Linked DNA regions of Kaistia algarum. The protein of the gene in region 1 interacts with the protein of each later gene in a pairwise test. Links are inferred from orthologs where the notes say so. Each region holds a gene or a part of one and is shown in the gene's direction. Other genes may lie near its edges.

Region 1 (4,281 bases):
TGATCGCCGCCTGGGACCGGCCGAACGGCCTGCACTTCGAGCGCGTCCGCACGCCGCTCGGCGTCATCGGCGTGATCTATGAGAGCCGTCCCAATGTGACGGCTGATGCCGGCGCACTGTGCCTCAAATCCGGCAATTCCGTGATCCTGCGCGGTGGCTCCGACACCTTGCGCACGTCATCGGTCATCCATGCGGCGCTGGTGCGCGGCCTCGAGGCGGCCGGCCTTCCCGGCGCCGCGATCCAGATGGTGCCCACCGCCGACCGCGCCGCCGTCGGCGCTATGCTGGACGGGCTCGGCGGCTTGATCGACGTCATCGTACCGCGCGGCGGCAAGAGCCTCGTCGCCCGCATCCAGGACGAGGCGCGCGTGCCTGTCTTCGCCCATCTCGAAGGCATCGTTCACATCTATGTCCATTCCGGCGCCGACCTCGCCATGGCGATCCCCCTGATCGTCAACGCCAAGATGCGCCGCACGGGCGTTTGCGGCGCCGCAGAGACGCTGCTCATCGACAAGGCGGTCGCCGCTACCCATCTGGTGCCGATCGTGCGCGCGCTGATCGAGGCCGGCTGCACGATCCGCGGCGATGCCGAGACCTGCCGCCTGGTGCCCGAGGCGTCGCCGGCCGCCGAGCAGGATTGGTCGGCCGAATATCTCGACGCCATCATCGCCGTGAAGGTCGTGGACGGGCTCGACGCGGCGATCGATCATATCGAGACCTATGGCTCGCACCATACCGACGCGATCCTCACCGCGGATCAGGAAGCGGCCGATCGCTTCCTCGCGGAAGTGGATTCAGCCATCGTGCTGCACAATGCCTCGACCCAGTTTGCCGATGGCGGCGAGTTCGGCTTCGGCGGCGAGATCGGCATCGCGACCGGCCGGATGCATGCCCGCGGCCCCGTCGGCGTCGAGCAGCTCACCTCGTTCAAGTACCGTGTTCATGGCGCCGGGCAGACGCGGCCGTGACGTCGGACGATCTGTCCGACCCTTCGCTTCGGCTGGCGCTGAAGCTGCCGCAGGCGAGCGCCGGGCAGCGCATCGGCCTTTTCGGCGGCTCCTTCGATCCGCCGCATGACGGCCATCTGATGGTGAGCCGGGCCGCCATCCGTCGCCTGCGGCTCGACCAGCTCTGGTGGCTCGTAACTCCCGGCAATCCCTTGAAGGAGCATGCACCGGGCGCGCTCGCCCGCCGCGTCGAGGCAGCGCGACAGCTGGCGCGCGGCGAGCCGAAGATTCGCGTCACCGCCGTCGAAGCGGCGCTCGGCACGCGCTTCACTGCCGAAACACTGGCCATCCTGAAGGCCCGGCGGCCGGGCGTGCGCTTCGTCTGGATCATGGGCGCCGACAATCTTCGCCAGTTCCACCGCTGGCGGCAATGGCGCGAGATCGCGTCGATGATGCCGATTGCTGTCCTCGACCGACCCGGCAGCACCTATGCGGCAACCGTTTCGGCTACCGCAACAGCGCTGGCTCCTTACCGAATCGGGGAAGATCGGGCCGGAGCCCTAGCCGGGCTCGATCCGCCCGCCTGGATCTTCCTGCACGGAAGAAGAACGGCCCTTTCCTCGACGGCGCTACGTGCCGCAGGAAAGACACGAGATGAATCATCTTGACCGCGGTTCAAACCGCGTCTTGAAAGCTTCACCTTCTCGTGCCTATGTTTTAGACGGGCAGCCTAGGCTGCTTGGGAGAGTTCCGATCACGGCCCTCTTGAAAGGCCCGATACGCCCTATGGCGAAAGGAAAGAACCACTGACGACGGCAATTCAAACCGAGGCCGCGCTGGAGCGCGTTCCTCATCGGACGGCCGTGCGCCGGCAGATTGCGGCGGACGACGTTCTCAAAATCATCCTCGACAGCCTCGACGATTCGAAGGCGGAGGAGATCGTATCCATCGACATCGCAGGCAAATCGGCATTGGCGGACTTCATGGTCATCGCCACCGGCCGGTCGCAACGCCATGTCGGCGCCATCGCGGATCATATCGCCCGCGATATAGCGGAGGCCGGTGGCCGCGTCGCGAGCGTCGAAGGCATGCCGCATTGCGATTGGGTACTGATCGACGCCGGCGACGTGATCGTCCATGTCTTCAGGCCGGAAGTCCGCAGCTTCTACAATCTGGAGAAGATGTGGTCGTCTGATGCTCCAAAGACCGGGGCGCTGCGTCCGGTAACGGAGAATCCGGCCGGCTGAGCCGGATCGCCCATGCGCATTTCGATCTTCTCGGTCGGACGACTCAAAACGGGCCCCGACCGGCTTCTCGTCGAGCGTTATCTAGAACGCGCCGTCCATGCCGGCCGCAGCCTGAGCCTTGATGTCGTCACTCGGGAATTTTCCGAGAGCCGGGCCGGTCGCGGCGAGGACCGCATGGCCCAGGAAGCGACGATGCTTATCGCCGCCCTCCCGCCCGGCGCCCGGCTGGTCGCCCTAGACGAAGGCGGCCGTGCTCCGACCAGCGTCGAGTTCGCCCGCAAGATCGGACGGCTGCGCGATGACGGGCTCGGTGACCTCGTATTCGCGATCGGCGGTGCCGACGGCCATGGCGCCGCGCTCAAGTCCCGCGCCGACGAGACGCTGGCCTTTGGTCAGATGACATGGCCTCACCAGATCGTCCGCCTGCTGCTCGCTGAGCAGATCTACCGGGCGATGACAATCTTGTCCGGCCATCCTTATCATCGTGAGTGACCGTCGCGCTTCGGCCGCAATTCTTGGCTAGCGAAGCAACAAGCGACGGTAGATTGGCGGTCGACCTTTGGGGTCGCGCTTGCGACCGTCCGGACACCTCCTTCGGGCCGTCGAACGTGCATCGACTTCAGCATTCCGCGCCGTCGCTAAGAGCTGCCGCGTTCGCCGCGCTGCTGCTGGCGCTGCTGTCGCCGGAAGCGCACGCCGCCGATGAAGGCGTCACGCCCGCAAGCACCGCGCCGACAGCGGCGGAACAAAGTGCCCGCCGCGCGGAACTCGACGCGATCACCCGCGACATTGACGTCACAAAAGAGCGACAGGAAGCCTTGCGATCCGAAATCGCAAAGCTCGACAATGACAGCACGTCGTTGACATCGGCGTTGGTCGACACCGGGGAGCGCGCCACCGAACTCGAGAAGAAGATCGACAAGGCCGAGCAGCGCATGAGCAGCCTGCTCGACGAAGAGAAGACGGTCCACGATTCGCTCGCCGCGCGCCGGGGAACCCTGGCCAATGTGCTGGCCGCTTTGCAACGTATGGGCCGCAAGCCGCCGCCCGCCATTGTTGTGCGGCCTCAGGATGCCCTCTCAGCAGTCCGAAGTGCCATGCTGCTAGGGGCGGTGGTACCGGAGCTGCGGGGCGAAGCCATCCAGCTGGCAGGTGACCTCCAGCATCTCCTCGCGCTCAAGGGCGAGCAGGAGCGCGAGCGCGACCGCATGCGCGCCGATTCGACCGCGCTCGCCGAGGAGCGCACGCGGATCCAGCTCCTGGTCGAAGAAAAGAAGAAGGCGCGCGTCGCGTCCGAGCAGCAATTGGCCGACGAGCAATCCCGCTCCGAGCAACTCGCCCGCAAGGCCACCAGTCTCAAGGACCTGATCGCGAGCCTGGAGAAGCAGGTCGCGGCCTCCGCGGATGCCGCCGCGGCGGCAAGCAAGGCCGAAGCCGACAACCAGGCCGCGCTCGAGTCCGGCAAGGCATCGCCGAACCCGGACAGCCTCGGCGCGCGCAACCGCATCGCGCCGGCTGTCGCCTTTGGCAATACCAAGGGCATGCTGCCGATGCCGGTCAATGGGGTCCAGATGAAGGGCTTCGGCGACGCCGACGGACTGGGCGGTACAACGCAGGGAATTTCGATCGCGACGCGCGCCGGGAACGGCGTATCGTCACCCGCCGATGGGTGGGTAGTTTACGCCGGACCGTTCCGGTCCTACGGTCAACTCTTGATCATCAATGCCGGCGGCGGATATCATATCTTGTTGGCAGGAATGGAGCGGATCGACGTCGAACTCGGGCAGTTCGTGCTGGCAGGCGAGCCGGTGGCGGTCATGGGATCGCGGTTGCTGGCCAGTAATAATGTCGACGGTATTGGCGCTACGCAGCCCATGCTCTATGTCGAATTCAGAAAAGACGGAACCTCGATCGACCCGGCCCCATGGTGGGCGCGATCCAACGACGAAAAGGTTGGCGGATGATTCGCAATGCTACCCTGCTCCTGGCCGGCACGATCATCGGCGCCGCGGCCACGGTGACGCTGAGCCAGATGCCCGGGCTCGTACCGACGGCCGCGCAGGCCGCCGTGTCCGATACCTACCGGC
Region 2 (3,725 bases), on another replicon or contig:
CGCGACGATCGAGGAGCCCTCTGGTGGCAAGGGGACAATACCGCGAACGACATCGCCTTGCCGCTGGCCAGCGATCCGCCTGAGCCGGTCCTCGGGATTGCGCTCCGGGCCTCGGCCGGATTGTGGGATGGAGTCCGCCTTGATCTGCTGGCCGCGCAGAGCCAATTCGGAAGGCTCGGCCTCTGATGAACGAAAGCGAGCGCTTGGGCCTGGCGAAGATGCGTGACGCCTGGATCGCCGGCGGCTCGGCCGCCGATCTCGCATCGCCCGAGTGGGAGATGATCGCCGCTTCCCTCCCGAAAGCCGAGCGCGAGAGGGCGTTGCTCATCATCGCCGGGCAGGCGCTCGAGATCGATTTCCGGCCCGCCGCGCCGAAGACCCTCATTCGGCGCCCGGCCTTGCCCGAGCTGGCGCTGCCAATCCTGCCCGACCGATTGCGGCCGCTCTTTCGCGCGGCATTGAGACAGACGCAGGACCCGCGCGGGCGGTCTCGCGTCGCGATTCTGGTGGCATCCCGCGGTTTCGTCGCGCACCCGCTCGACTGGATGCCGGCAGCCTCGAATGTCGCCGCACCGCCCGTCTATGCGCCTTGGGTCGACTGGCTGGCGCAGCCCAGCGGCGCGAGCGGGCCCGCGTCGGTGGACCTGACGACCGAGAACTGGGAAGATTTCTATCCGGCGGCGCGGCGGAACGCGCTGGCGGACATTCGTCGATCTGATCCCGAACGGGCCAGGCAACTGCTGGAAGCCAGGGCTGGGGCCGAAGCCGCCGAGGCACGGCTCACCCTGATCGAACTGCTGCGCGTGAATTTGAGTGCGGCCGACTTGCCGTATTTGCAGAGCCTTGCCGCGGATCGTTCGGCCAAGGTGCGGCATCTCGCTGCCAGCCTGATGGCTCGTCTGGGTCATGGCGCGGCCGACGACGAGAGCTCCAATGAGGCAGCGGAGCTTGCGGGATTCATCGAACCGGGCAAGGCAGGACTTCTGCGACGCGCTACCGTCTACAAGCCGCGCGAGCTCAAATCTCACGCGCAGCTGCAGCGACGGGCGCGACTCTTCGAGAGCTGCAGGCTCATCGATCTGGCGGCCAAGCTCGGTACTGGAGAGGAAGGCCTTGTTGCCGGCTGGCAGCTTGGCGGCAAGGATGAAGTCGACGCTTCGTTCGCTTCGATGGTCAACGCCTCGGCCGGCGATGTCGCCGTGGCTCAACTTGCTGGGCGCCTTCTCCACGCCGGCGACCTCCGGGCGCTGCTGCAGCTCGAAACACGGCTCGACCACAGCTGGCGCCGACGTTTCATTGAAGCCGTGCTGGCCGGTGGCAGCGCCGGCCTTCCGCTTCTGGACGCCATAGCCGACATACCGGCCGGCACGTTCGGACGGGATGAGTTGATCGGCTCACGCCTCTACAAGGAAATCCGCGCCGGCATTGTCGGCAATGACACAACCAAACGCGTCGTCCCCGACCTCAACGCCTTCGGCACTTTGGCAACGGCGGAGGCTGCGGCTGCGATCGCAGCAGACCTGACGGCAGCCGGTCTTGATCCCGTCAATCCGTCATTGGCGCTGCTGCGCCTCAACGCCGCGCTGGACGATCAGCAGGACCTAAGGAGAACGGTATGACCACCTTGCTGCGCCTGCCTGCCGAACAAGGCTACGCAACCGAACTGCAGGCGCTGGTGCGTGGTGACGACGCTCAAAGGCCGCAGGGCTGGAAGATGTCGCCGCGCGCCGTGCTGACCTATCTCCTCGGCGGCACGGCTGGCGACGGCACACCGATCTCGCCCAAATATGTCGGTAGCCGACGGCTGATGGAAACCGCCGTGGCAACACTCGCTACCGATCGCGCGCTGCTCCTGCTCGGCGTGCCCGGGACGGCCAAATCCTGGGTGTCGGAGCATCTGGCCGCAGCCATCACGGGCGATTCGACCTTGCTGGTGCAGTGTACGGCCGGCACGGACGAGAACCAGATCCGCTATGGCTGGAACTATGCGGAGCTTCTTGCCAAGGGGCCGAGCGAAACCGCGCTCGTACCGACGCCCGTCTATCGCTCCATGCAGGAGGGCAAGCTCTGCCGCCTCGAGGAGCTGACGCGCATGGGTTCCGATGTTCAGGATGCGCTGATCACCGTGCTCTCGGAAAAGATGATGCCGATCCCGGAGCTCAATTCGGCCGTCTATGCCAAGCGCGGTTTCAACGTGATCGCCACTGCCAACAATCGTGACAAAGGGGTCAACGAGCTTTCCTCGGCCCTGAAGCGGCGTTTCAACGTCGTCGTGCTCCCCTTGCCAAGCGACATCGAGGAAGAGGTGCGTATCGTATCGAAGCGTGTCGGGGAAATGGCCGGCGGGCTCGACCTGCCCGTGCCGAAGAATGTCGGCGAGGAAATCGCGCGCGTATTGACCATTTTCCGCGAGCTAAGATCCGGAAGCACGGCTGACGGCAAGGTCACGTTGAAGACGCCGACCAGTTCGCTCTCGACCGCGGAGGCCATTGCCACTCTGATCGGCGGACTGAGCCAGGCTGCCTGGTTCGACGATGGAAGATTGTCCGCGGCCGGGGTCGCCCCCAGCATGGTCGGCGCTATCATCAAGGACCCGGTTCAGGACAAGGCAGTGCTTGAGGAGTACCTCGAGACGGTTCTCAAGAAGCGCCCGGAATTTGCCGACTATTACACGGCGCTCAACGACGCTCTGTGAGATGGCGAAGGCGGAGAGGATCTCTTTTTTCGGCATTCGCCATCACGGCCCTGGCTCTGCGAAGAGCCTGCTGGCGGCGCTGGATGAGCTACGTCCGGTGGCCGTGCTGATCGAGGGGCCGGCCGATGCGTCCGACTTGCTGCCGATGCTCGCCAATAGCGCGATGCGGCCGCCTGTCGCGCTGCTCTGCTATCAGGAAGACGTGCCGGCAGCGACCGGCTTCTGGCCATACGCAGAGTTCTCGCCGGAATACCAGGCGGTACTCTGGGCGGTTCGCGAGGGCGCGGCGTTGCGCTTCATCGATCTGCCCGCGTCAGAGAGGTTCGCCCCTCCGAAGGCAGAGCCCGGAGGCGAGCCGCTGCAGGTTTCCGGCGAAACGACGAAAGAAACCGCCGCCGGGGAAGAGCCCGCCGAGGAACGACAATCGACCGCCGACGCTCCTGCGGAGCCCGCCTATATGGGCGACCCGATCGGAACGCTGGCGCGGATCGCGGGGTATGAGGACGGCGAGAGCTGGTGGTCGGACGTCATCGAACAGAACCCAGCGCCCGGCCCGATCTTCGCCGCGATCGCAGACGCCATGATCACGCTGCGCGACAACGGCGCCCCGCTATCGGCGTTTGAGGCGAAGCGCGAGGCCCATATGCGTCAGTCGATTGCGGCAGCCGAGAAGGAGTTTGAAGGACCGATCGCGGTGGTATGCGGCGCTTGGCACGTGCCGGCGTTGAAAGCGAAAATCGCCCGGAAGGACGACCAGGCCCTGCTCAAGGGCATGTCGCGCAAGAAGAGCATGACGACCTGGGCGCCCTGGACAGGTCCGCGCCTCGCATTCGGTCATGGCTACGGGGCCGGCGTGGCCGCACCCGGCTGGAGCCGGCATCTGTGGCAAATGCGGGACCGCACCGACGGTGCCAGCGTCTGGCTTGCCCGGATTGCCGCGGTGCTGCGCGCCAAGGGATATTTGATCTCGACGGCATCGCTGATCGACGCCGAACGCCTGGCATTGGCGCTCGCAGCGATCCGTGGCCGT

The links. The genes of interacting proteins can lie anywhere in the genome.
Region 2: the proteins of rsfS (region 1) and OSH05_RS20040 interact in binary tests that used the Escherichia coli proteins (3 or more experiments, as listed by UniProt). The link is inferred for Kaistia algarum from one-to-one orthologs.

What each region holds. Positions count from the first base shown.
Region 1 is NZ_JAPKNJ010000001.1:2,331,177-2,335,457, reverse strand. Bases 540-3,502 are described here. They hold rsfS (ribosome silencing factor), read left to right. Parts: upstream 540-1,810; coding sequence 1,811-2,194; downstream 2,195-3,502. Other genes in these bases: OSH05_RS11215 (murein hydrolase activator EnvC family protein), read left to right, coding at 2,740-3,502; rlmH (23S rRNA (pseudouridine(1915)-N(3))-methyltransferase RlmH), read left to right, coding at 2,207-2,686; OSH05_RS11230 (nicotinate-nucleotide adenylyltransferase), read left to right, coding at 965-1,615; OSH05_RS11235 (glutamate-5-semialdehyde dehydrogenase), read left to right, coding at 540-968. In the rest of the region: more of OSH05_RS11235, read left to right, coding at 1-539; more of OSH05_RS11215, read left to right, coding at 3,503-4,158; OSH05_RS11210 (S41 family peptidase), read left to right, coding at 4,155-4,281. UniProt on the Escherichia coli protein: Functions as a ribosomal silencing factor. Interacts with ribosomal protein uL14 (rplN), blocking formation of intersubunit bridge B8.
Region 2 is NZ_JAPKNJ010000003.1:359,399-363,123, reverse strand. The notes cover bases 656-3,655. They hold OSH05_RS20040 (ATP-binding protein), read left to right. Parts: upstream 656-1,615; coding sequence 1,616-2,695; downstream 2,696-3,655. Other genes in these bases: OSH05_RS20035 (DUF5682 family protein), read left to right, coding at 2,697-3,655; OSH05_RS20045 (DUF5691 domain-containing protein), read left to right, coding at 656-1,619. Also shown: OSH05_RS20050 (SWIM zinc finger family protein), read left to right, coding at 1-186; more of OSH05_RS20045, read left to right, coding at 186-655; more of OSH05_RS20035, read left to right, coding at 3,656-3,725.